Undibacterium parvum: one gene and its partners. Each later gene encodes a partner of the first gene's protein in a complex. Links are inferred from orthologs where the notes say so. Each region holds a gene or a part of one and is shown in the gene's direction. Other genes may lie near its edges. The genes, in order: EJN92_RS20825, scpB and smc.

Region 1 (11,042 bases):
CAGAGTGACCTTTATCGACAGGCTTATACGAGCGCATCTCGACTTCTTTTGGATACTCGTAGGTAGTTTTATGGTTGCTGATATCTTTGGGGATATCGATCAGTACTGGGCCAGGGCGACCAGTGGTCGCAATAAAAAACGCTTTTTTGACTGTCGCCGCCAGATCTCTGACGTCTTTCACCAAAAAATTATGTTTTACACAGGGCCGTGTAATACCTACCGTATCACATTCTTGAAAAGCATCTTGACCGATAGCATGACTAGGAACTTGACCTGAAATGATCACCATAGGAATTGAATCCATATAGGCTGTCGCTAGACCAGTTACGGCATTCGTTACACCGGGACCAGAGGTCACCAACGCCACGCCAACTTTTTGAGAAGATCGGGAATAAGCATCGGCAGCGTGAATCGCAGCCTGCTCATGACGAACAAGAATATGTTGAAACTTGTCCTGATTGTAAATTGCGTCGTAGATATAGAGTACCGCACCGCCCGGATATCCGAACACATGCTCAACACCCTCTTCGGCCAGACATTTAACTAAAATTTCTGCGCCTGTAAATTCTGAACTCATAATAAGTATTCCTTTCAAGGTCCATAGGAGATTGATCGGATGTTCTTTCCTAGCGAAACTGTAATACCAAGCGCTCAGCTGACATCCCTTTTTGTGCGGTCACGCCATCCTTTGTACATCCGTTGGACATAGTTCCAGATTGCGCTTAAAGGCGACTCGTTCAGTCAGTTTACAAGCTTGGCTACAACATGTTTCTCACACTTGTGGCATGGGTTAGAACAAACAGCTAATGAAAGCGAACCAGCTGAAATTAGCATTATGAGCTAAATCAAACCGATTTTTTTGCTCCAAGATCTTGGAGCGAAGTCGTACGGTACTGCGTTGCAGCAATTTGGTCAAGAAAAATTCGCTATTAGCTTGCATAAAATAAGCACCCACGGCTTAGCCCAAATAAAAAGTTAAGACATCTAAGAATAATTTTGCTAGCATTGGCGAAATTTTTACATTAGCGACTATTTGATAAGTAGTACAAGCACAGGTCGACTCAAAAAAGATCGGCTTTCTTTAAAAGATTTCCGTATTAAAACAAAGAACACTTTAGATCTCGGATACGAACGCCAACTCATGGCTACAGACAAAGAATTAGGAAGTTTTCTGGAAGGTGTCGAACGCCGCGCCTTCAAACATGCCCTTTATATGGTTCGCAACGAGGAGTCATCACTGGACATCGTCCAGGAAGCGATGATAAAACTTGCGGAAAAATATGGCGACAAGCCAGCGGCCGAATTACCCATGCTTTTTCAGCGTATATTGCAAAACACCATATTAGATTTTTTCAGAAGAGAAAAAGTTCGAAACACTTGGGTTAGTTTATTTTCGAATATTGCTCCAAACAATCAAGACGATGATAATTTTGATCTACTAGAAAACTTCGCATCGGAAGAAGGCTCTGAGGCCGCAGAATCAGTTGCCGACAAGCTAGAACGAGAACAAATATTGAATATTATTGATGAGGAAATAAAAAAACTTCCTACGCGTCAACGAGAAGCCTTCCTCATGCGTTATTGGGAGGACATGGATGTGGCAGAAACGGCCACCGCAATGGGATGCTCCGAAGGTAGTGTAAAAACACATTGCTCAAGAGCTACGCACGCATTAGCCGCATCGCTTAAAGCAAAAGGAATACGTTTATGAACCACACAAAAGATACCCACGATCTCGAGTTCGCCTACAAAGTAAGGCGAGCCCTGAACGAATCAGCTGAAAACATCCCAAATTCTGCACTAGAGCGCCTAGCCAGTGCACGTAAAATTGCATTGTCTAAGAAAAAACAAGCCGCTCCTGTAGCTGTGCGTTCTTTTAGTGGCGTGCTAGCGGGTAATTCTGGATTCTCGTTTCAAGGTCCAAGTTCTTTAATCGGTAAGCTGGGGATTGCGTTTCCATTGTTAGTATTGGTAATCGGACTTTTTGGGATTTATGAATACGAACAACAACAAAGAATTACTGACCTGGCGGAGATCGATGTAGCGGTACTTGTGGACGAGTTGCCTCCTGATGCGTATCTTGATACCGGTTTTCGCGCCTTCTTGAATAAGTCTGAGGAATAAACGTGCGTTTTCCCGCTCTGAATTTAAGCATTAAGTTACAACTATTTCTTTTTTCATTGTTAGTGACAGGCACCTCTACGGTGCTTGCCACTAATGGTCTGCCCGCAGCTACGGCATTGCAGAAGCCAACTACGCCGAACTCAACTACGGTTGCAAGCAAACCGCTTTGGGCATCACTCTCTCCACAACAAAAATTAGCTTTATCCCCGTTATCAGCGGAGTGGGACAAAATCGATGAGGTTCGCAAGAAAAAATGGTTGGAAATAGCTGCAAAATACCCAAACATGAAACCAGATGAGCAAACTCGAGTACAAGAACGTATTCGTGACTGGGTAAAACTGAGCCCCGAGCAACGCATGCAGGCGAGGGAAAATTTCGCTCAAACCACACAGATAAAACCCGAACAAAAATCAGCGCAGTGGCAACAATACCAGCAACTTAGTGAAGAACAAAAAAAACAGTTGGCGAACGAAGTCAGTAGCAAGAAAAGCATTACGAATATTCCATCCGAATCGCAAAGGGTAGTCAAACCTTTAGCGCCCATTCGCGTTGGCCCACCACCTACGGCCAAGTCTAGTCCGAAACCAGTGCCATCACCTCTAGCCACACCTATCGTGGAAACTGCCTCAACAGGCGAGCAAAGCACTCCGACCTCGACTCCAACACCTCCTGCAACAACAAACAGCGCTGCGGCCTCTCAAGCCGCTTCCAAATAAGCATTGAAAAAACCATCATTATCACTCTCAGCCCCGAAAATCGGCACTCGATTAATCTGCATGTTGTATGAAGCCGTGCTGCTATTTGGCGTCGCATTTATTGCGACACTGCTGTTTGATGTTACGACACAAAACAGTACAACGCCCACACTTAGATACGCTAGAGAATTTTGGTTATTTCTTATTTTCGGCGTCTATTTTATTTACTTTTGGTGTCGCACCGGCCAAACCTTGGCGATGAAAACCTGGCACATTCGCGTCATCGATAGTGAAAGGTCCAAGCTCCCCATCATTAAAGCTATTGTGCGTTATTGCCTTGCTTGGATGTGGTTCATACCAGGGCTGGCGATTGCTTACCAGTTTGAACTTAAGAACTGGAGCAGCATCGTCGCAGTTCTTGTAGGGGCCATCGCCTGGGCAATTACAGCGAACTTTGATCAAGATAAGCAATTCCTACATGATAAATTGGCGAAGACACGTTTAATCATCGACAATGCGACATCCGCGGAAAAATAATCAGATGAAACACTCTAAAAACGCCAATCCAGCCACCGTAGTTTTTTTGCATTTTTAGCATAAAATGTTATCCTATAGAAATAGCAATCTGCCAGCGCTGAAATATACTCGTATTTGCTCATGGCCTTGTCCACTTCCACCCGCTAACGCGAGCTTGATTTTAAGATTTTCACTTTTGAATTAAGACGCGATAGATTGATAAAGAGAATAGACATGCAACACAAAGCTCCTCGTCGCACCAGAGAACGCATACTTGAACTGTCACTGAGGTTATTCAACGAATTTGGCGAGCCAAATATCACCACGACAGTGATCGCCGAAGAAATGAATATCTCCCCAGGTAATCTCTACTATCATTTCAGAAACAAAGATGATATCGTTAATTCGATTTTCGTACAGTTCGATGCTGAAATTAATAAAAAACTCGCTTTCCCAGAGGGACGCAAGGCCAATATCCAGGATATTTGGACTTACCTTCACCTTACTTTCGAGCTAGTGTGGCGTTACCGATTTTTCTATCGCGACTTAAATGACTTACTTTCTCGCAACCGCAAGCTAGAATTAAATTTCAAACAGATCTTGAGCCACAAAACAAAAGTTGCCTCAGAGTTGTGCATAGGATTGAGATTAGACGGTGAATTTGAAGGAACTGATATGGATATTGACGCTTTGGCGACCAATATCGTCGTAGTTGCCACCTATTGGCTTTCGTATGAGTATGTTAGAAATCCAAGAAAATATACTGAATTGCAAACAATGTCCGATTCACTGGCGCGCGGTTGCTATCAAGTGATCGTGCTTATTAGCCCATATTTGCGCGGCGAGACCAAAACGGCATTTGAGAAACTTTCTCAAGAATATTTGCAAAAATTACCTCAGTAATAAAATTTCCAAATGAAGTCCATTTGCGTATATTGCGGCTCGTCGCCGGGTGCATCTGAAATTTATGCTTCAGGTGCGCGCGACTTGGCAAGAGTCCTAGTCGCGCATCAAATTTCTTTGGTGTATGGTGGTGGCAGTATAGGCTTAATGGGAATACTCGCCGATGAAGTTCTGCGACTTGGTGGTCATGTTATCGGTGTGATACCGAAAGCCTTGATGGATAAAGAGCTTGGGCACACGCAGTTAAGCAAACTTCACATCGTTCAGAACATGCATCAACGCAAGGCATTAATGTCTGAATTATCCGATGGTTTCATTGCGCTCCCAGGAGGCATAGGAACACTGGAAGAGTTATTTGAAATGTTCACTTGGCTACAATTAGGCATACACAACAAACCCTTAGGAATACTCAATATCAACGGTTTTTACGACCAATTGATAGAGTTTTTAAAGCACACGGTAAAAACAAAATTTCTTGCATCTGAACAATTGGATTTACTCATCAAGGAAACTGATCCCGAATTATTGTTGCAAAGTTTAAGTAATTTTCACTATACCCAGATCAAAAAAGGCTTACATCTGAAAGACAGTTAGTGCGTGACAAACCACCCAAGCGTACCCACTCAGCCCGCCCTATTAATGTATTACATTCAGCAAAACGGCCATTAAAATATCACTGAATCTACTACATTATCCCGATATGAATCCTTTCATTTTACGCATTCTCCACAACTTGTTGAGTTCATCAGAAAACAATATGTCTGTTATTCAGCCACAAGCACTGATTTGATGTATTTACAGAGTAAAATGCGGCTTCAAATCTTCTTTTCAGTGTTTATCAAATCATGAAATTTTCTAAGCAATTTCAATTGTACGAATCCGAAGCCACGCTCTTCATAAATCAATTGAAGCAAAACAACGCACACCTAGAACAAAATCAACGTGAAGGTCGCGCCCTCCTTTGGGATAAAGCCCCACTCGATCTAGACACGCAAAAACGCAATGATGCTAGCCGCCTAGAGCAACCAGCTTACGTTTACCAATCCAAAATCTAAGCGCTAAGAGTTAGCCAAGATGCAAACCTTGCCGGCAATCGACTTGCCTTTAATAGGTGAGAAAGACAGTACGCCAGATACTGTCGATGGTTTGGCATTTGCAAAGCTATATGGCGAGCCATTATTTAAACTACCAAATGACCTATATATTCCACCCGATGCTCTAGAAGTATTTCTCGAAGCATTCGAAGGACCTTTGGATCTGCTGTTGTATTTGATACGCAAACAAAATTTCAATATCCTCGACATTCCAATGGCGCAAGTCACCTTGCAATATTTAACTTACGTCGAGCAGATTCGAAAGAGCAATCTTGAACTGGCAGCGGAATATTTACTGATGGCAGCAATGCTGATAGAAATAAAATCACGCATGCTCTTACCGAGTAAAAAAAGCACCGCCGGAGACGAGGTTGATGATCCACGTGCAGCACTGGTACGTCGATTATTGGAATACGAGCAAATGAAATTGGCGGCCTACGACCTCAACACCATTCCACAGCTAGGTCGTGATTTTCTCCATTCTCAAGTTTTTATTGAGCAAAATACAGTACTACATTGGCCAGAAGTTGAAATTGCCGATCTACAAGCTGCATGGGCAGATGTTATCAAGCGGGCGACCTTGGTGGCTCATCATAAAATTAGTCGAGAAGAACTCTCGGTACGTGCTCACATGAGTAGTATCTTACGTCGCTTGCAGTCCAGCAAATTTGTGGAGTTCTGTGACTTGTTCGACACAAGTAAAGGCGCGCCGGTTTTAGTGGTGAATTTTGTCGCCTTACTCGAACTAGCGAAAGAAACGCTGATCGAGATCACCCAGGCTGAAGCCTTTGCCCCTATTTATGTTCGCTTAGCTTACTCCCCAAACTGAAGCATTTCTATTTAAGTTTCAGGTTTCTAATCCATAAAAGTTTTACATGAAAATAATTTCCTCAATCGAAGAACTACGTGATCAATTGCGTGGTCAGTTACGTACTGCATTTGTTCCTACCATGGGCAATTTGCATGAAGGTCATCTCTCTTTAATGCGCCTAGCCAGAAGACATGGCGATCCTGTCGTTGCGTCGATTTTTGTTAATCGATTGCAGTTTGGACCAAACGAAGATTTTGATAAGTATCCGCGTAGCTTTCAAGCTGACGTAGAAAAACTCGAAAAAGAAGGCGTGTATGTCTTGTTTGCGCCGACCGAGAAAGATCTCTATCCTGAGCCGCAAGAATATAGGGTGCAACCGCCGGATCAATTGGGAAACACGCTCGAAGGAGAGTTTCGCCCGGGATTTTTCACCGGGGTCACCACCGTCGTATTGAAATTATTCTCATGTGTGCAACCCAAGGTTGCCGTGTTTGGAAAAAAAGATTATCAGCAATTGATGATCATCCGCAATATGTCGAAACAGTTTGCCCTACCTACGGAAATCATCGCGGCTGAGACTTGGCGCGCAGATGACGGTCTGGCACTCTCCTCGCGCAACGGTTATCTATCAGAGGCCGAGCGCAAAGAAGCACCCGTCTTGTACCAGACGCTGAATGAAGTGGCCGCGGATGTGCGTAATGCCAGAGAAAACGGCAACTTGAATTTACTCGCAATTGAGCAAAAAGCTATGAACAAGCTCGCTCAGCGTCACTGGAACCCCGATTACGTCTCGATTCGTAAGCGCGATGATCTTCAGCCCCCCTCGGCCGCCGATCTGGAAAAAAATGCAGAACTGGTAGTCTTGACTGCGGCAAAACTTGGCAATACTCGTTTGATCGACAATTTGGAAATTTAATGCAAAAAGTCTTTTGCTTCAGCCTGCTGCTATTAAGTCTATTTTCAGCGACAAATAGTTCATCAGCCAGCGTATCGGTGCAAGATGACGCTAAGCACATAATAAAGTTAGCGACTCCAGCGAAGCGCATCATTAGCCTGGCACCGCACGCAACAGAGTTACTGTTTGAAGCGGGCGCCAGGCACTTGATAGTGGGCGTCAGCGATTACAGCGACTATCCAGAGGCCGCAAAAAAAATTACTCCCATAGGCAATATTTTCGCCCTAGATCTGGAGAGATTAATCAGGCTAAAACCAGATTTAATCGTGGTCTGGGGCACAGGCAACGCTAAACTGATTGTAGACAAACTTCGCGGGCTTAAAATCCCGGTCTTCGAGAGTGAACCGCGTAGTTTCGAAATGCTTGCCAGCTCTTTAGAGCGCCTATCTATCTTGACTGGGCTTGATGAAACCGGAGTTGCTGCGGCGAATAGATTTCGAAATCGCCTAGAGCTACTTCGTAGTACTTACGCGCTTAAACCTTCTGAAAAAAAACTCAGCGTTTTTTACCAAGTGTGGGGCAAGCCCTTAATGACATTAAATAACCAGCATTTGGTCTCTTCGGCGATCAGCCTATGTGGTGGAGTAAATATTTTTGGCGACCTCAAAGACCTTAGTCCCAGCGTTACGATAGAGGCCGTGTTGGCAGCAGATCCCCAAGTGATAATCACCACCAGTGGAGAACAACAAGATAATCTGTCAAATTGGCTGCAATTTAATAAATTATCCGCTGTCAGCAAAGCAAACCTTTACACAATTAAAGGTGATTGGTTAAATCGTGCCGGCCCGAGGGTACTTGATGGCACAGAGGAACTTTGCAAAAACTTAAAAACCGCGAGAACGAAGTGAGCTTAATTCCAGTGGCGTGGATCGACCTGGTAATAGGCTCTGACCTGCTCAAATAGTTCTGGATGAAAACGCGCTAAATCCATACTTTTCTCAAAAAACGCCTCGGTAACAACCGCAAAAAACTCTGCAGGATTACTTGCCCCATAATGATCGAGAACGCTAAATTGATTAGTTGCGGCTGCGCTCTTCAATGCCTCAAATTCGATAGAGAAAATTTGAGACCAACGTCGATAACTCTCTCGGTTTGATAAATACGGTACACCATTACTCGCACCTGTCTCACTATCGAGCTGATGCGCAAACTCATGTAAAACCACATCATGCCCGTCAGACAATTGGGTTGATGTTATTGCGTCGTTTCGCACATGATCCCATGCCAGAATGACTCTTCCATCACTCCAAGATTCGCCAGACAAAGTTTGATTGGCATGCGTGACCCCACCGCCCAGACCAGTTTCTACGCGCGGGGCCACGAATGCCGTGGGATAAACCAAAACAAATTTCAAACCTGGATAAACGGCAGTCGGACGATTCAACAATAACATACAGGCCTTGGCGGCTATCGTTACCCTGATCTCGTCAGTAATAACTTGCCCGCCACAACCCACAAATTTTTTTTGATGTAAAAATTGTTTAATCAGTCGTTTTAATTGCAACTGCAAATCAACTGGCATCCTAGAATAGACAGGCAGATTTCGCCTTAATATTTTCGAAAATTGAGATGGAAAAGCATGAGCAATAGCACGTCGCAAGCGATATCCTGGCCAAAATACGCATATACCTATTCCTATCGAGAGTAGCAACAGCAGCGCCATTATTGGTTCCATTATATGTCCAGACTTACAGTTCACTTCACTTTAAGTAAGTCAGCTTTGGTGCGACAGAACGACAAAACAGCACCGCGCCGCTCTTTGCTTACATCCAATAATTGGGGCTTAAAACTAGAATATCAATAATAATCCGGCACTCAGCAGACTATTCCGATAACTGAGATAATATCAATTCTTTTAATGCAATTTTTTAATGGAATTAAATGCGCAAAGGAATACTCTACGCCACAGTGTGCTACTCAGCCTGGGGTCTATTTCCAATCTACTTTAAAGCCCTGCATGAAATTTCTCCAATAGAAATCCTGCTCTACAGGATGTTATTTTCTTTAGTCTTTTTACTTGCTATTTTAAGCTGGCGTAATCAATGGGCATGGGTGCGACTAGTGCTTCGCACGCCAAAATTGATAGCAGGCTTCGGCGCAAGCGCGCTACTACTCTCGATTAACTGGTTCATTTACATCTGGGCGATTAACAATGGAAGAGTAATCGACGCTAGCCTCGGATATTTCATCACCCCCTTAGTGAGCGTGCTACTTGGCTATGCGTTCCTACATGAGCGATTGCCGCGCTTACAAAGTGTGGCACTAGGTTTCGCCGCTGCTGGCGTCGCGTGGTTGGCATGGCAAACCGGTCATCCACCCTGGATAGGCTTAGCACTTGCACTGTCTTTTGGTACTTACGGCCTACTAAGAAAAACCGCGGCCCTAGGCGCATTGGAAGGATTATCCCTGGAAACAGCCCTGCTCTTTCCGTTTGCACTAGGCTATTTACTTTGGCTAAGCGATCAAGGTCAAACCAGCTACCTAACAAGTAGCGATAGCGCCCGCTGGTTATTATTGGCGGCGGGCCCTATCACCGCCATTCCCCTACTCCTATTTGCCACAGCTGCCAGACGCATTCCTATGGCGACCCTAGGCGTCTTACAATACATTTCACCCACGATACAATTGATACTCGGTGTCTATCTCTATAATGAATCGTTTGGTTCAGCACGACTCATGGGCTTTCTTGCAATATGGCTAGGCTTAGCGCTGTATTCTTTCGAAGGTATTAGAAATACGTATTTAGCGAGAAAATGAACTCGTCACGACAGCAAGAAACACGGCATGTCGATTAAAAAACTGCCTTAAGCGAAGTCGCGTATCCATAAGTTAGCTTCATCCAAATTATCAAAAATGGCGAAGGGCCAATCGAGCGCACTATAATTTTTAATCGCTACTGGCCGCATGAAGGCCAGTCCTTCCAGATGCGCAGGGATAACATAGGCGGTCGCCTTATGCGCCAGACCCGCCCCTTTTAACATTTTCAACAGCTCCGCATGACCCACCATCACCTCGGGTGACGCCAATACGCTGCCTGAAAATTCGACAATTTCGGTGAATGGCCCTTGTCCGACATGGCTACTGAGAAATTCCCCCTCAAGTGCCACCAAAGCATTCATTAATTCCAGATTAAATGGCCCACAAGCTTGTACCGAAATAGTCTTGCCTCGCAAGGCCATATCTACCCGTCCATGTTGCTTGAAAGCGCCTTGCGCATGTTGCACGGTACTGTTTTTTACGGTTTTCATTCCACACCTAATTCCGACTTCAACTCTGACTTTGACTTTGACTCTGACATCACGCTGTAAGCTATGGCTCAAGCAGTACTATTATAGATCTCAGTATACAAGAATGCTTAGCTTACCAAGTCTCACACCTGGCAAGATGGCAGCCATTGTTGTAGGTCAAGAACAGCAGTCAGAATCAAGTTCGCTTTTGTGATAAAGTACGCGCTCGCTAGGGGTCCTGGATTTATGAGGAATACGCCTGCACTTTAGAGTGCTGCTATTTTTCGAATTTGGGTGAGAGAGTCCCTTCCTACCTGATCTGGATAATGCCAGCGAAGGGAAGCGCAAAGTGCTTCATTCTTCTTTGTTTGCTCCCGCGCCATGCAAGGTCCAGTCAGACCATATTCGCAATCACGCGCAACAAAAAGAGCACATCATGTCTAAGCAAAATCATCGTCGTTCCGTCCTTACCTTAGCGATCGCACAGGCCTTCGTATTTGCGCCATCCGCATACGCCCAAACTAAAGAACAATCTCTGCAAGAGGTGATCATCACAGCTAGCAAAGCGAGTGAACTGCAAGAGCGGAGCACTAAAGCCGGCGGTTTCATAGAGACCACTTTACTCGAAACACCGGCCTCGGTCAGCGTTTTTACACTAGCACAAATGCAGGATTTACGCATACGCCAAACCAGCGATGCCATGAAATTCGATGCTAG
Region 2 (3,241 bases), 4.1 Mb from region 1 along the record:
AATAATTCATGCAGGGCGATGTTTGCACCGGCTTCTTCTTCGGTTTCCCTTTGCGCTGCCTGACTGGTGGTTTCGTCGTTCTCCATGAAGCCAGCTGGCAGCGTCCAATAACCATAGCGTGGTTGTATGGCGCGCTTGCATAATAGTATCTTGATCGCGCCATCTTGCTCCCATACCGGGATTGATCCCACTACCAGTTTGGGATTTTGATAGTGGATGGTCTTGCATGCCGTGCAAACGTGGCGTTCACGGGTATCGTCAGCCGGTATTTCAAGAACGATGGGGGCGGCGCATTCGGGACAAAATTTCATGGTGCGTGATGGTGGCGAAAGGGAGGCCTAAAGTGTAGCACTGGTTCGCAGCAAGTCTGGAGAATCTAAGTTCTACATTGATTACTCCACTCGCTAATATCTCGCAATGTGATAAAGCATTTGCGCAAAGCAGCAAATTCATGTATAGTTCTACTTATCAGACGCGGGGTGGAGCAGTCTGGCAGCTCGTCGGGCTCATAACCCGAAGGTCGTAGGTTCAAATCCTGCCCCCGCAACCAGTTTCATTAAAAAAGCCACGTATTAACGTGGCTTTTTTATTACTCGCACGTATATAATTTTATCTATATCGAAATTCTGGACTACAATCTAGTATCTACTAAATTGATCGACTGTCTTTTTTAATTGTTTGCGCTTATGTATGTGCTAGGCAAACCTTAGTGACAGACTGATCCCTGAGCATGCACGTGTATGGTGCGCTGCAAAAATTAAAGAGCTGGTGTGGGCTGATAGTGCTACTTTCAGTCTGTTGCTACGTCGTGAGATCAAAAACATCTGTGTAAAGAGTTTGCATGAATACAGCTGAGGCCAAGCGAGTCCTCGAAACCGCACTGCTATGCGCGCATGAGCCACTGAGCATACATTCCTTGAAAAAGTTATTTCAAGATGAGGATGGTCAGGGAGTTGCAGTTGGTGCGGATACGATTAAATCCATGTTGGAAGATCTGCGTGGCGATTGGTCGGATAAGGGTATTGAATTGGTTGGCTTATCGACCGGTTGGCGCTTTCAAAGTCGACCGGAAATGCGCGCTTATATCGATAGATTGAATCCAGAAAAACCACCCAAGTATTCTAGGGCAACCTTAGAAACATTGGCAATTATTACTTATCGCCAGCCAGTGACGCGCGGTGATATAGAAGAAATTCGTGGCGTGACTGTCGCCTCTCAGATGATTAAGACTCTGGAAGATCGCGGTTGGATAGAGAGCGTTGGTCATAGGGATGTGCCGGGTCGACCGGCTTTGTTTGCGACGACCAAACAATTTTTGTCTGATCTCGGTTTGGCATCGCTGGATCAGTTGCCGCCTTTGCAGCAAATAGGTCAAGAAAATTCAGTTGAGAAATCTGCTTCTGAACTTGGTGCCTTGGTAGTGAATATGTTTGACGAGCAAGGGCAAAGTCCCAGCCTTGACTCTAGTGACAAAATAACGGTGCAGGGGATAGCGGGCGATTTGCTTGCTGATCCTGCTCCTATGCAAATTGATGCGGAAATTGAAATTGCGACAGCCAATGATGTACTTGAGGATGACGTTGCGATGATAGCTGCACCAAATAATGAATTGATGTCAGAGGCGGATAATAATGCCGATGTGTCTACTCATCTCAACTCAGAATCAAGATAATGAACACAAATAATTCAGATGAAGTAAAAGCCGATGTTGCAACGAACTCGGATGATGGTGTTGCTGGTAAGCCAGCAAAGCGCGCTGTTAGAGGGCCGCGCAATCTGCGTAGGGCGCCCAATCGTGAGGATGCCTCCGAGTCTGTCGCCGCAGCAGCGTCGCCTTTAGATGCGGCTTCAATCCCTGCGCCTGAAAAGAAGGCGCGACAACCAAGGCAGGCGCGACCTAAGTCTATTGCGCCTGATGCGCCGGAGTTGGGTGCGGTTTCGTCAGATGTGGTCGTGAGTGAGGTGCGCGCTCGTGTGCCAAGGGCGAGACCTGAATCTGCAGGCGCTGATGCGGCAGCTCCATCCGAATTTCAACGTGGTGAGCGTGGTCGTTCTAATGAGACTCGCAATCGTCCAGTGTACGGTGAAAAAAATGCTTCGCGACCTGCAACTGGCCCTAGGTCGCGACCAGCATCTGGGGTAGCTGGTGCTCGTAAGGATGCTCGTTCCTCGGTCAACAATGCTGATGATGTTTTTTCTTTCGTTACTTCTGACGCGTTTGATGTCAATGCTGAAGATAGGCACGATAAGACGCGCCATGTTAAACCGGTTAGGCGTGATCTGACCGCGGATGATGATGCGCCTAAGTTGCATAAGGTCTTGGCTGAGGCGGGTTTGGGTTCCCGTCGCGAGATGGAAGAGTTGATTGTGGCTGGGCGTGTGTCGGTTAACTCCGAGCCTGCTCACATCGGTCAGCGCATTTTGCCTAACGATCAAGTTAAAATTAACGGTAAATTAATTCAGCGCAAGGTAAGTAGTAAGCCGCCGCGCGTACTGGTGTATCACAAGCCTGCTGGTGAGATAGTGAGTACTAGCGATCCTGAGGGACGTCAGTCGGTCTTCGAGAGCTTGCCTAAAATGAAGGTCGGCAAGTGGCTCGCGGTTGGTCGTTTGGATTACAACACTGAGGGCTTGTTGTTGTTTACAACCTCAGGAGATTTGGCTAACCGATTGATGCATCCGCGCTACGGCATTGAACGTGAATACGCAGTGCGCACGCTGGGTGAGTTGGAGGAAGGGATGCGTCAGAAGTTGTTGGCCGGCGTGGAGTTGGAAGATGGAATGGCGCAATTCTCTAAAATCGCCGATGGCGGTGGTGAAGGTGTGAATAAGTGGTATCGCGTGATCATTGGCGAAGGTCGTAATCGTGAGGTGCGTCGTATGTTTGAGGCGGTTGGTTTGACGGTGTCGCGTTTGATACGAACACGCTATGGCGTAATGACTTTGCCATCTGGCCTTAAGCGCGGTCGTTGGGATGAGTTGGGTGAGGATGCGGTGCGTAGTTTGCTGAAGGTTAGTGGGCTCGAAAAAACTTCCAGCGATAAGTCTGATTCTAAGGCTAGGGGTAATCGTCAGACAGGTAATGTTGCTCGCAATGTGAATCCTTTTGATAAGCCGGTTGGGCGTCCTTACGACAAGCCACAAGGGAAGACTTTTGGATCTGCGCCGCGCGGTGAATATGGCAACTCGCGTAATGCTTCTGGTAATGAGCGCAATGGTAATTCGACTGGAAATGACGCCG
Region 3 (12,145 bases), 300 kb from region 1 along the record:
TAGTCTCGCAGATAAAGCCTAAAGGTTCGAGCAAAGCGATTAAGGTGTTTTGGCACCCCTTGTCTTCAGGAGTGACCGAGTCAAGTGCAATCAATTGCTCGGTCAGTGCTAGTGTTTTACTCATGGTCTCATGTTAAAAATAGAGTGATATTGTGCCGGCGAAAAACCGACGCTAATGCTTTGGATTCCATTGTTTTCACCTGACGTCACGTGCAACACCGGACGCTTAATTAAGGACGGTGATGCCAGCATCAGGGAAATGGCCTGTTCGGTATCTGTGGCGCTCGCTTTTTGCTCATCGCTCAATGCGCGCCAAGTCGTGCCCTTGCGATTAATCAGAACATCGAGTCCGACTTGCGTGAGCCACTGTTCGACCGTGCTGCGATCGAGTCCGTTCTTCTTAAAATCATGGAACACAAAATCGCCTTGATGTTCTTGTAGCCAGACCCGTGCTTTCTTTACTGTGTCGCAATTGGGAATTCCATAGAGCGTGATTTGCTGCGTACTTTGCATAGTTCTTACATGTTCAGAGTAAATTCGGTGAATGATGCCTCATCAGTTTTTTCTGGCTCAGGCTCTGCTTCCACAGGTGCTTGCACTACTTCGTTATTGAGTAGCCATAGCAAATTATTCGCTGAATCTGCATTGGCCAAACCTTCTTCCTGGCTGATTAAGCCATCTTTGATCAGTTGCATTAAAGCGCGCTCGAAAGTCTGTGAGCCTGGCGACAGACTTTTTTCGATTGCCTCTTTAATTTGAAAAATGTCGCCTTGTTCTATCAACTCAGCGACGTAACGCGTGTTAAGCATGATTTCAACCGCAGCACAGCGCCCACCGTCCGTCGATTTCACTAAACGCTGCGAAATAATGGCGCGTATCGAAGAGGATAAATCGAGTAGCAATGCGCCGCGATTTTCCATAGGGAAAAAGCTGATGATGCGATTCAAGGCCTGATAACTATTATTTGCATGCAAAGTGGCAAGTACCAAATGGCCAGATTGGGCATAGGCAATCGCCGCCAACATGGTGTCAAGGTCTCGAATCTCACCGATCAAGATGCAATCTGGGGCTTGCCGCAGCGAGTTCCTGAGGGCGGTTTTTAAGCTTTCGGAATCGGTACCTATCTCGCGCTGATTAACGATCGATTTTTTGCTCTTAAACAAATACTCAATCGGGTCTTCCAGTGTCAAAATATGCCCGGTTCGCACTTCATTGCGATAATCAAGCATAGACGCGATCGTGGTTGACTTACCCGAACCAGTGGCGCCAACCAATAAAATCAGGCCGCGTTTTTCCATGATTAACTCTGTCAGTACCGGCGGCAAATTGAGTGTATTTAATGCCGGGATATGTCCCGGCACAAAACGAAATACTGCCGATATAGAACCACGCTGACGAAATGCTGATAAACGGAAACGGCCTATGCCTGGTGCGCCGATACCGACATTGAGCTCATTGTCTCGCTCCAAAATTTCCATGTGCTCGGGCGAGACAACCTCATTGAGTAGCGAGAGTATCCCCGCCTGATCAAGTTTTTGCTGATTGATAGGCAAAAGATTGCCATTGAGTTTGAGATGGATAGGAGAATTGATGGCGAAAAACATGTCAGATGCATGTTTTTCTTTCATTAACTGAAATAAGCGATCCATGGCCATAATGTTTTCCTATCCTATTTTTTCAAACTAAATACTGTGGTTGCAGAGAGTCTGTCGCTTATACGCCGCGCAGTAGTTCATTGATACTGGTTTTAGAGCGAGTCTGTGCATCAACGCGTTTTACAATGACCGCACAATACAGGCTGTATTTGCCATCTGCAGACGGCAAATTACCAGACACCACTACTGAACCCGATGGAATGCGGCCGTAACTGACTTCACCAGTAGCTCTATCGTAAATTTTAGTCGATTGTCCAATGTAGACGCCCATAGAAATTACGGAATTCTCTTCTACGATAACTCCTTCGACTACCTCAGAACGGGCACCGATAAAGCAATTGTCTTCAATGATGGTTGGGTTCGCTTGCATAGGTTCCAATACGCCACCGATACCAACACCACCAGATAAATGGACGTTCTTACCAATTTGCGCGCAAGAGCCAACGGTGGCCCAAGTATCGACCATAGCGCCTTCATCGACGTAAGCACCGATGTTGACATAGGACGGCATCAGAACTACATTTTTAGCGATGAAACTGCCGCGACGGGCAACTGCCGGTGGTACCACGCGAAAGCCACCGCGGGCGAAATCTTCGGCAGTGTAATTGGCAAATTTAGTCGGGACTTTGTCGTAGAACTGCATGTGCTCGCCTGATGGCATGACGATGTTATCTTCGAGACGAAATGAAAGTAAAACAGCTTTTTTAATCCATTGATTAACTTGCCATGCGCCGTCTATTTTTTGCGCTACGCGCAAAATGCCACTGTCTAACTGTGTAAGTACGTGGGCGACGGTTTCACGCAATTCTGCTGGTGCGGATTTTGGTGAGAAATTGGCGCGATCTACCCAAGCTTGATCGATAATTTGCTGTAATTGTTGTGTCATATATGTAGTCAACTAAAAAATTAAATGAAATGGTTTTGAATTCTAAATTGCTTTATTTTGCAGCTAAATTTTTGGTGAAGGCCACTATGCGTTGCGCCGCTTCCATGCACTCTTCTACTTCAGCCACAAGGGCCATACGTATGCGATTTTCGCCCGGATTGATGCCATGCGCATCGCGTGCTAAATAGCTGCCCGGCAGTACCGTCACATTAAACTCTTGATACAGTCTTCTAGCGAACTCGGTATCCGAAATAGTCACTAGTTTATCGACTCTGGCCCACAGATAAAAAGCCGCATCGGGTAGCTTAACATCAAGCACTTCCTGGAGTAAGGGCGTGACCTGAGCAAACTTCTTGACGTAAAGCGCGCGATTTTCCTGCACGTGCTGCTCGTCGTTCCATGCGGCAATAGATGCCGATTGTATACTAGGACACATGGCACTGCCATGATAAGTCCGATATAAAAGGAATTGTTTAATGATCGCCGCATCGCCAGCCACAAAACCCGAACGCATACCAGGGACATTAGAGCGCTTGGAGAGGCTAGATAGTGTTATCAAACGTGGGTAGTTGTCGCGCCCAAGCATACGTGCAGCCTGCAAACTGCCCAAAGGTGCCTCATCATTGAAATAAATCTCTGAGTAACATTCGTCCGCGGCGATCACAAAACCATAGCGATCAGATAAAAGGAAAAGCTCCTCCCAGTCCTGTAGATTTAATACGGCACCGGTTGGATTGCCAGGAGAGCAGATATACAGCAGTTGCACCCGCTGCCAGATTTCTTCTGGAATGCTTTGATAGTCGGGTGCGAAATTGCGTGCCGGATCAGCATTCGCGAAATACGGCTCGGCGCCCGCCAAATACGCAGCGCCTTCATAGATTTGATAAAAGGGATTAGGGCACAGAACCAAAGGCGTCCCGTGCTGATTTTTATTTGGGTCGATTATCGTCTGAGCCAAAGAAAACAGGGCTTCGCGCGAACCGTTGACCGGTAAAATTTCGGTAGCTGGGTTCAAAGCAGGAATGCCATAGCGACGCGCCAGCCAGGCTGAAATAGCCTGTCGCAGACCATCTATACCAGCAGTGGACGGGTAACTCGCCAAGCCATCTAAGTGTTCAGTGAGGGCATTTCGAATAAACGAGGGGGTAGGGTGCTTGGGCTCGCCCAAGCCTAGGCTAATCGCTTTGTAGGCGGGATTTGGGGTAATCCCGGCGAACAGTTGTTTGAGTTTTTCAAACGGATAGGGTTGCAGTTTATTGAGAAAAGGATTCACTGAAGGCTTCAATAAGGAGTTCACTGCAAGAGCAAGAACAATTGTTGATTAAGAATAAGTGGAAATAAAAAACAAGATCTGGCAATCGATAATCATGGCTCGCCATTTGTGGTAGCAGCACTCTTATCTTTTTAGGGGGTATTTATCGTATTATACCGCCTCCGTAGCAGTGAAGCTGCTTAGCTAGAAGTTTGCTCGAAGTTTTTTAGATGCGCTTAAAAAGCGTCGAAAATGAAAAATCATAGGCTTCAAAATGATATGATACTTATGCTTATTACTAGCTTCAGCTGATTCAAAACGCCTAAATGCTAGCGGCAACAAGCTTGAATATCTGAAATATTGAGATGACTTTTTCTGACATCTATTTTAAAAGACCATAAATCTAAATAACGTGCGCTTATCTTCTCTTAAATTATCCGGATTCAAGTCCTTTGTGGATGCCACCAATTTTCAGGTGCCAGGACAGTTAGTCGGCGTGGTCGGTCCGAATGGTTGCGGTAAATCGAATATTATTGATGCGGTGCGTTGGGTTTTGGGTGAGTCAAAAGCTTCAGAATTGCGCGGCGAATCGATGCAAGACGTTATTTTCAACGGATCTACTCATAGAAAACCGGCAGGGCGCGCCTCGGTTGAGCTAGTTTTTGACAATAGTTTGGGTAAGGCAGCGGGGCAATGGGGACAATATGCGGAGATCGCCGTTAAACGCACTTTAACCAGAGACGGCACCTCTACCTATTACATCAATGGTCAACCGGTACGTCGACGTGACATTCAGGATATTTTTCTAGGTACAGGCTTAGGTCCGCGCGCGTACGCGATCATTGGTCAGGGTATGATTTCGCGGATCATTGAAGCCAGACCAGAAGAATTACGTATTTTCCTGGAGGAAGCGGCTGGCGTTTCACGCTATAAAGAACGGCGTCGAGAAACTGAGAATCGCATACAAGATACCAATGAGAACCTGGTTAGGGTAGAGGATATTTTGCGCGAGCTCAATGCCAATCTGGAAAAGCTTGAGGCGCAAGCGGCTGTTGCAAATAAATATCATTCTTTGCAGTCAGATCAGGAAGAGAAGCAGAAACTGCTTTGGCTACTGCGTAAGAAAGAGGCTGCATCTGAACAGCAAAAATATTTCGCTGAAATTGAAAAATCGCAGCTAGACCTGGAAGAGCAAACTGCCAAACTGCGCCATGTGGAGCTGGAGCTGGATCACATGCGTCAGGCGCATTATGCTGTTGGCGACAAGATGCATCAGGCTCAAGGCCACCTATACCAGACCAATGCGGAAATTGGCAGTCTCGAAGCTGAAATTAAATTTGTAATTGAATCGCGTAGTCGCCTGCAGGCCCAACTAGCCTCCTTAACCGCGCAGCGTGATCACTGGCAGCGTCAGGGTGAGCAGTTTCACGAAGATTTGGCGGAAATAGAGATCCAGGTGGAAGAGCTAGCCTTGCGTTCTGAACAAGCACAGGAAATCGCTCAACGGCACAACGATAAATTGCCGGAATTAGAGCAAATCTGGCGCAGCGCCCAAGTTAAAACTACCGAGTCGCGCGCTAAAATCATGCAATGCCAGCAGCAGATAGAGTTAGAGTCTGCACAGCAACGCAATGCATCGAGTATCTTAAATACACTTGCCGCAAGACGCGAACGTTTAGCGCAAGAGAAACAAAGCTTGGCCCTGCCAGATACTTCGCATTTGCAAAATATGGCAATGCAGGTCGAAGAAAAGAAACAGTCGCTGGAAGAGGCGACTATGCAATTAGAAGAAGCTCAAGAACGTCTACCGCAACTGGAAGAAGAGCGACGCGCAGCGCAGCAGCAAACCAATCAAGACGCGGCGCAGTTTGCCCAACTTGATGCGCGCCTGATGGCTTTGAAATCAATGCAAGAAAAGGTGCAGAGCCAAGGCAAGGTGCAACCGTGGTTAGAGAAGCACGAATTGGCCAGTCTACCCAAGTTATGGAAAAAATTGCATATTCAAGCTGGCTGGGAATCTGCCTTGGAAGCCATACTCAGGGAACGCACCAGCGCATTGGAAGTATCCAATTTAGATTGGGCGAAGGCTTTTTTTAACGACGCGCCGCCAGCTAAATTGGCACTGTACTCGCCTGTCATTACCGCTAATCCTTTTGTTCCTGAACCGGGTCTACGTGCTTTAGTCGATCTCTTGCAACTCAATGAAGCTGGCTTGCGTAGCCTGATGAATGACTGGTTGCATCAAGTGTATATCGCGGAAGACCTTAGTGCTGCCTTTGCTGAGCGCGCAAAGTTGCCGCTAGGTGCCTGCTTCATTACCAGGCAGGGGCATATCATTAGTCAAACCAGCGTGCGTTTTTTTGCTGCAGATTCTGAACAAGATGGGGTGTTGGCACGTCAACAGGAAATCGAAAATGTAGGCAAGCAATGCCGCGCTCAGCAATTATTGGCCGATGAGGGGCGGACCCGCGTGGTGCGCGCAGAGTCCTTGCACACTCAAGCTAGTTCATCTTTGCAAGAATTGAGGCAAAGAGTGGCGAGTCTGACGCAATCGCTGCATGCGCAGCAAATTGAGTTGATGAAGCTCACGGAAGTGCAAGAGCGTTTCAATCAAAGGAGTACTCAAATATCCAGCGATTTGGCAGAGATAGCCGCGCAGGAAAGTGATCAGCAGCAAGCCAGAGCTGAATCGGAAGAAAAATTCGAAACGCTTGATATGGAATTGGCTGAGTTACAGGAAACCCATGAGGATGGTCAAACCTTGTATCTCGAAAACGAGCAAAAACTCAATGATGCACGCTTGCGTTTGCGCGATCTGGAATTGGCTGCGCAGGAGATCGCTTTCGCCGAAAAAACCCAGCGCAACAAAATCGATGAACTCAAGCGCAGCAGCGCCACCGCGGTAGAGCAGGCCGGACAATTGTTTGCGACTATGCAGCAAGGCAAGCTAGAACTGGAGTCTATGGATGATCAGGCTGCCTTAACCGGGCTGCAATCGCTACTGGATAAGCGCAGTGATCAAGAACGGGTTTTGGCCGATGCACGGCATGAACTTGATCAGTTGACTCAAAAACTGCGTCAGAGTGAAGACGCCAAAATGCAGCTGGAACGTAGCTTCCAGCCACAACGTGAACGTATCATGGAGTTGCAACTCAAAGAGCAGGCCGCCCGACTTAATCAGGAACAATACGCGGAACAATTAGCTAATTTTGAAGTTGATGAAGCCGCTTTAGAATTGAAGCTTCATGCAGAAATGAAGGCGTCCTATTTGCAGGGTGAGCTGACGCGATTAACGAATGCAATTGCCGCGCTTGGCGCAGTGAATATGGCAGCTCTGGATGAATTGCAGCAAGCCAAGGAAAGAAAAACTTTTCTTGATGCGCAGTTTGCCGATTTGACCGAAGCCATTACGACACTGCAAGACGCGATTCATAAGATTGATATAGAAACCCGCGATCTGCTGCAAGACACCTTTGATAAGGTAAACCACCATTTTGCTGAACTGTTTCCGATTTTATTCGGAGGAGGGCAGGCGAAATTGATCATGACAGGTGACGAAATACTTGATTCAGGTGTACAGGTGATGGCGCAACCTCCAGGCAAGAAAAACGCTACTATCCATTTGCTTTCTGGTGGCGAAAAAGCCCTGACAGCAACCGCCTTGGTGTTTTCTATGTTCCAATTAAATCCGGCACCATTTTGCCTGTTGGATGAGGTCGATGCGCCTTTGGATGATTCTAATACGGAACGATTCTGTAATATGGTAAAACGTATGGCTAAGAACACACAATTTTTGTTTATCTCTCACAATAAAATTGCGATGGAAATGGCGCAGCAGTTGATAGGCGTCACCATGCAAGAACAGGGAGTTTCTCGTATCGTTGCGGTGGATATGGAATCTGCCGCACATTTAGTCGGTGAGGTACAGGCAGCATGACAGATTTTCAATTAGGTTTAGTGGCGATGGGCGGCACCTTTGTAGTTGGTGTGCTTATATTTAACAAGTGGCAGGAATATAAAGCGAAAAAAAGTGTGGATCAGGCCTTTTCTGGCTCACATGACGACGTTTTGATGAATGCCGATCTAGCATCGGCTCCATCCGAAGTCCATGTGCGACACGAACCCCATATGGAGCAAGATGTAAACGCAGAACAAGAACCTGGTGAGCCGGTTTCCCGCGCAACAGCACAGCCAACTACGCGCCAAGAAAAAGACTTGGCAGTTGATGAACTGATCGATTGCATCATCCCCTTAGAATTCGATGCGCCTATGCGCGGCGAGAAACTCCTCGCTGAAATCAGCTCTTTGCGCTACGTAGGTAAAAAGCCGGTGCATTTTATTGGTTTGGGTCACGACGGTGAACGCGAAGAAATCGCGCATGGCGGGGTCTTCACTGCCTTGTTTGCAGGTGTGCGCATGGTGAGTCGGGCCGGCCCTTTGAACGAACTCGAATATTCTGAATTTGTCAGTAAATTGCGCGAGATCGCTGATAGATTGAATGCCCATTCAGACATACCCGACATGAATCAAGTCATGGCGACGGCGCGAGATTTGCATCAATTCGTATCCGAACATGATGCACAGTTAAGCGTAAATATCTTATCCAACGGTGCACCTTGGGCAATTAATACTTTACTGGCGGCTTTAGAGAAGCAAGGTTTCGATGTGCGACCTGATGGGCGTTTGGTCATGCCTGATGGTGATGGTGGCGTACTATTTAGTTTATCGACCAATGTCAGCATGAGCGAAAGTCTCACTTCACGTTTGACCTTATTACTCGACGTCCCATGCGTGGCGCCAGATAGAGATGGCTTTGGTGCTATGTCGGCCTGTGCCAGATCACTGTCGGCGAGGTTGGGCGGCACCGTCGTGGATGATGGGAATCAAGCAATCTCGAAAGCCGCACTCGATGAAATCGCTGAGCAAGTCAGTGAATTCTATACTGCAATGGCAGAGTCGCAGATACCGGCCGGTTCTGTACGCGCACAACGTTTGTTCAGTTAGCCGTATGCAAGATGATTTTTTTAAGGCATCCGAAACTGCCGATGAGTTATTCAGTAAGCTTACTATTCGCGCCGAGTATTTGCGCCAGGAAATAAATCGCCATGCGCATGCCTATTACGTCGCAGATGCGCCGCTAGTCCCAGACGCGCATTACGATGCGCTGTTCTTAGAACTGCAGACATTAGAAGCGCAGCATCCTGAGTTAATTACCAAAGATACGCCGACACAACGTGTCGGTGGCATAGCATTGCCAGAATTTAGTCAAGTGCAACATGCGGTGCCTATGCTGTCTTTGAATAATGGCTTTGAGGCGGACGATATTTTGGCCTTCGATAAACGCGCCAAAGAGGGTTTGGCGACGTCAGAAGAGCTGGAATATGCGATAGATTTAAAATTCGATGGCTTAGCCATTAATTTGCGTTACATCGATGGTGTGTTTAGCCAAGCCGCAACACGTGGCGACGGGTATACCGGCGAAGATGTGACCGAGAATATTCGCACCATACGCAGTATTCCACTGCGTCTCAATACCGCACATCCGCCAGCAGTCTTGGATGTGCGTGGTGAAGTGTTGATGTTTAAAGCGGACTTCGATCGCTTAAATCAGCGTCAACGCGACGCTGGCGCCAAAGAATTTGCTAATCCACGCAATGCGGCGGCGGGTAGTTTGCGTCAACTAGATTCTAAGATTACCTCGCAACGCAGTCTGAGTTTTTTTGCCTATGGGATAGGCGCGCTTGGAGCTGCCGACTTACCTGCATCACATCGCGATTTACTCGACTGGTATCGTACTTTGGGCATCCCTGTGTGCGAGGAAAATGCGGTGGTCCGCGGCGCCTCTGGCTTGCTAGCGTTTTATGAACAGGTCCAGCAAAAACGCAGTGCCTTAGCTTACGAGATCGATGGGGTGGTGTACAAAGTTAATGCGTTTTCAGAGCAGGGAAAGTTGGGGTTCGTTTCTAGGGCACCACGCTTTGCGATTGCGCATAAATTCCCGGCGCAAGAAGCCTTAACCACGGTCTTGGATATTGAGGTGCAAGTCGGTAGAACTGGTGCGATCACGCCTGTGGCTAGACTGGCTCCAGTGTTTGTCGGCGGTGTCACGGTGACCAATGCGACCTTGCATAATGAAGAAGAAATACTCAGAAAAGACATACGCATAGGCGACACCGTGAGCGTTCGACGGGCTGGAGATGTCATTCCTGAAGTAGTCGCAAGTATCCTCGATAGTCGCCCCGCACATGCAACGATGTTTGTCATGCCAACAGTCTGTCCTATCTGTGGATCGGCTATCGTCAAGCTTGAAGATGAGGCCATCGCTCGCTGTTCGGGTGGCTGGCTTAAATGTGCCGCCCAAAAGAAGGGGGCTTTGTTTCATTTTGCCTCGCGCAAAGCGATGAACATCGATGGTGTGGGCGAGCAATTGATAGAGCAATTGGTAGACAAACAGTTGGTCACAACTGCTGCTGATCTGTATAAATTGGATACTGCCAGCTTGTTCAAAATGGACAGAATGGCAGAGAAGTCGGCTGCAAATATTCTGGCGGCACTAGAAAATTCGAAATTGACTAGCCTGGGCCGCTTTATTTATGCATTAGGCATACGCCACGTTGGTGAGACGACGGCAAAAGATCTTGCACTTAGTTTTGCCGATATTGATAAGCTCATGGCTGCCAACGAAGAGCAATTATTGAATGTTCCTGAAGTTGGTCCGGTGGTGGCAAAGTCGCTTTTGCTATTTTTCTCAGATCAGCAAAATGTGGACATCGTCAGGCAATTAATTGCCTCTGGCGTGCATTGGCCGACAGTCACTCCAACCAATGATAGTAACTTGCCCTTATTAGGCAAAACCTTGGTCTTAACCGGTAGCTTACCGAATTTAAGTCGCGAGCAAGCGAGCGGATTGATAGAGAAAAACGGCGGAAAAGTGGCAGGCTCGGTGTCAAAAAAAACCAGTTATGTGGTCGCTGGTGATGATGCTGGTAGTAAGCTAGTAAAGGCAAGAGAACTAAATATCAGTGTATTGACAGAAGCCGAGTTGCTGCTGCTCTGCAGTCCAGCATTAGAGGAGTAATATGCCACTGCTTTACTGTATATCTTTTAACCTCGTTAAGCTCGGAAAGTAATTATTATGATCTATCCAATACTGAAAATGGGCGATGCGCGGCTGCTGCGAGTGGCGCAGCCTGTTTTGGAATTCAATACGCCAGAGTTATTGGCATTGATCGCAGATATGTTCGAAACTATGGAACATGCCAGCGGCGCCGGTTTAGCTGCGCCACAAATTGGAGTGGATTTACGCCTGGTTATTTTTGGTTTTAAGAATAATCAACGCTACCCAGATGCGCCTACTGTCCCTGAAACTGTCTTAATTAATCCTGTGCTGACGCCGCTGTCGGAAGAGATCGATGAGGCTTGGGAAGGCTGTCTTTCTGTGCCTGGCATGCGCGGCTTGGTGCCACGTTGGAGTAAATTACGCTACCAGGGATTTAATCAGTACGGCGAGAGTATCTGCCGTGATGTCGATGGGTTTCATTCTCGGGTGGTACAGCATGAATGTGATCATCTCGATGGCAAGTTATACCCTATGCGTATCAGAGACTTAAGCCAATTTGGCTACACCGAAGTGCTATTTCCTGAGATGGACCCTAATCAAGACGATTAGGGCAAATTAGCGTTTTCCGCAACAGGAAATAGGACTCGTGAAAGTTTGTGCTTAAGCAGCACACTTAATACGAGTCACTGTGAGCCGATTGATGTGAGCTACTGATGTGGACTACTGAAACAGACTATTGATGCTTAGTCGCTTCTTTTTTCAGTTTCTTCGCTTCTTTTTTCTCTTTCGGTGATTTTGCTGGTTCTTTTTTTACCGCTTTTTTACTGTCTTGGGCTTTGCTCATGATTTTGCTCCGGTAGGTGAAGTGAATAACGATGTTGTCGCTAACATACCCACATATTATAGAGCAGTTATCGATCAAGTCTACAGCCAGGCGTGAATCTTGCGACGTATCTTGCTAAGTATCTTGCTACTATTCGTCCTTAGATGTTTTACATGTTAGATCAATAATGCCATAGTGATGCTTGTTTAGATTTTATCTACTAGAGATATTTCTTTGGACTAGTCTGATACTTGCCGTTCGTTTTACAAATTAATTTAGAAATTCAAACTCTTTCGTACTCAATGAAAACACCAAAAAGAATACAACCACTGGTAGAAGAGGGCTTGGTCGACGATGTGTTACGCCAGCTCATGAGCGGCAAAGAGGCGACCGTGTATGTGGTGCGCTGTGGGGAAGAAATACGCTGCGCAAAAGTCTATAAAGAAGCCAATCAACGTAGTTTTCATCA

The links.
Region 2: EJN92_RS20825 (region 1) and scpB share a complex: the UniProt entries of both Bacillus subtilis proteins name them as parts of the cohesin-like complex. The link is inferred for Undibacterium parvum from one-to-one orthologs.
Region 3: the proteins of EJN92_RS20825 (region 1) and smc are in contact, whole or in part, in a crystal structure (PDB 3ZGX), measured with the Bacillus subtilis proteins. The link is inferred for Undibacterium parvum from one-to-one orthologs.

Annotation. Positions count from the first base shown.
Region 1 is NZ_CP034464.1:4,779,985-4,791,026, forward strand. Bases 4,291-7,236 are described here. They hold EJN92_RS20825 (segregation and condensation protein A), read left to right. Parts: upstream 4,291-5,312; coding sequence 5,313-6,161; downstream 6,162-7,236. Other genes in these bases: EJN92_RS20815 (LOG family protein), read left to right, coding at 4,291-4,832; EJN92_RS20820 (DUF3460 family protein), read left to right, coding at 5,084-5,293; panC (pantoate--beta-alanine ligase), read left to right, coding at 6,208-7,059; EJN92_RS20835 (cobalamin-binding protein), read left to right, coding at 7,059-7,236. Outside these bases: EJN92_RS20785 (acetolactate synthase 3 catalytic subunit), read right to left, coding at 1-577; EJN92_RS20790 (RNA polymerase sigma factor), read left to right, coding at 1,142-1,711; EJN92_RS20795 (DUF3619 family protein), read left to right, coding at 1,708-2,124; EJN92_RS20800 (DUF3106 domain-containing protein), read left to right, coding at 2,127-2,840; EJN92_RS20805 (RDD family protein), read left to right, coding at 2,844-3,356; EJN92_RS20810 (TetR/AcrR family transcriptional regulator), read left to right, coding at 3,570-4,238; more of EJN92_RS20815, read left to right, coding at 4,251-4,290; more of EJN92_RS20835, read left to right, coding at 7,237-7,946; EJN92_RS20840 (M90 family metallopeptidase), read right to left, coding at 7,949-8,773; EamA family transporter RarD, read left to right, coding at 8,980-9,855; EJN92_RS20850 (hypothetical protein), read right to left, coding at 9,903-10,346; EJN92_RS20855 (TonB-dependent siderophore receptor), read left to right, coding at 10,762-11,042. UniProt on the Bacillus subtilis protein: Participates in chromosomal partition during cell division. May act via the formation of a condensin-like complex containing Smc and ScpB that pull DNA away from mid-cell into both cell halves.
Region 2 is NZ_CP034464.1:686,764-690,004, reverse strand. What follows is about bases 1-2,756. They hold scpB (SMC-Scp complex subunit ScpB), read left to right. Parts: upstream 1-841; coding sequence 842-1,672; downstream 1,673-2,756. Other genes in these bases: EJN92_RS03030 (pseudouridine synthase), read left to right, coding at 1,672-2,756; EJN92_RS03045 (NUDIX hydrolase), read right to left, coding at 1-311. Also shown: more of EJN92_RS03030, read left to right, coding at 2,757-3,241. UniProt on the Bacillus subtilis protein: Participates in chromosomal partition during cell division. May act via the formation of a condensin-like complex containing Smc and ScpA that pull DNA away from mid-cell into both cell halves.
Region 3 is NZ_CP034464.1:4,477,779-4,489,923, forward strand. What follows is about bases 3,882-7,930. They hold smc (chromosome segregation protein SMC), read left to right. Parts: upstream 3,882-4,205; coding sequence 4,206-7,730; downstream 7,731-7,930. Other genes in these bases: EJN92_RS19550 (cell division protein ZipA C-terminal FtsZ-binding domain-containing protein), read left to right, coding at 7,727-7,930. In the rest of the region: dapE (succinyl-diaminopimelate desuccinylase), read right to left, coding at 1-124; EJN92_RS19525 (ArsC family reductase), read right to left, coding at 121-513; EJN92_RS19530 (PilT/PilU family type 4a pilus ATPase), read right to left, coding at 519-1,655; dapD (2,3,4,5-tetrahydropyridine-2,6-dicarboxylate N-succinyltransferase), read right to left, coding at 1,714-2,541; dapC (succinyldiaminopimelate transaminase), read right to left, coding at 2,594-3,814; more of EJN92_RS19550, read left to right, coding at 7,931-8,797; NAD-dependent DNA ligase LigA, read left to right, coding at 8,802-10,871; def (peptide deformylase), read left to right, coding at 10,929-11,462; EJN92_RS19565 (PA4780 family RIO1-like protein kinase), read left to right, coding at 11,979-12,145. UniProt on the Bacillus subtilis protein: Required for chromosome condensation and partitioning.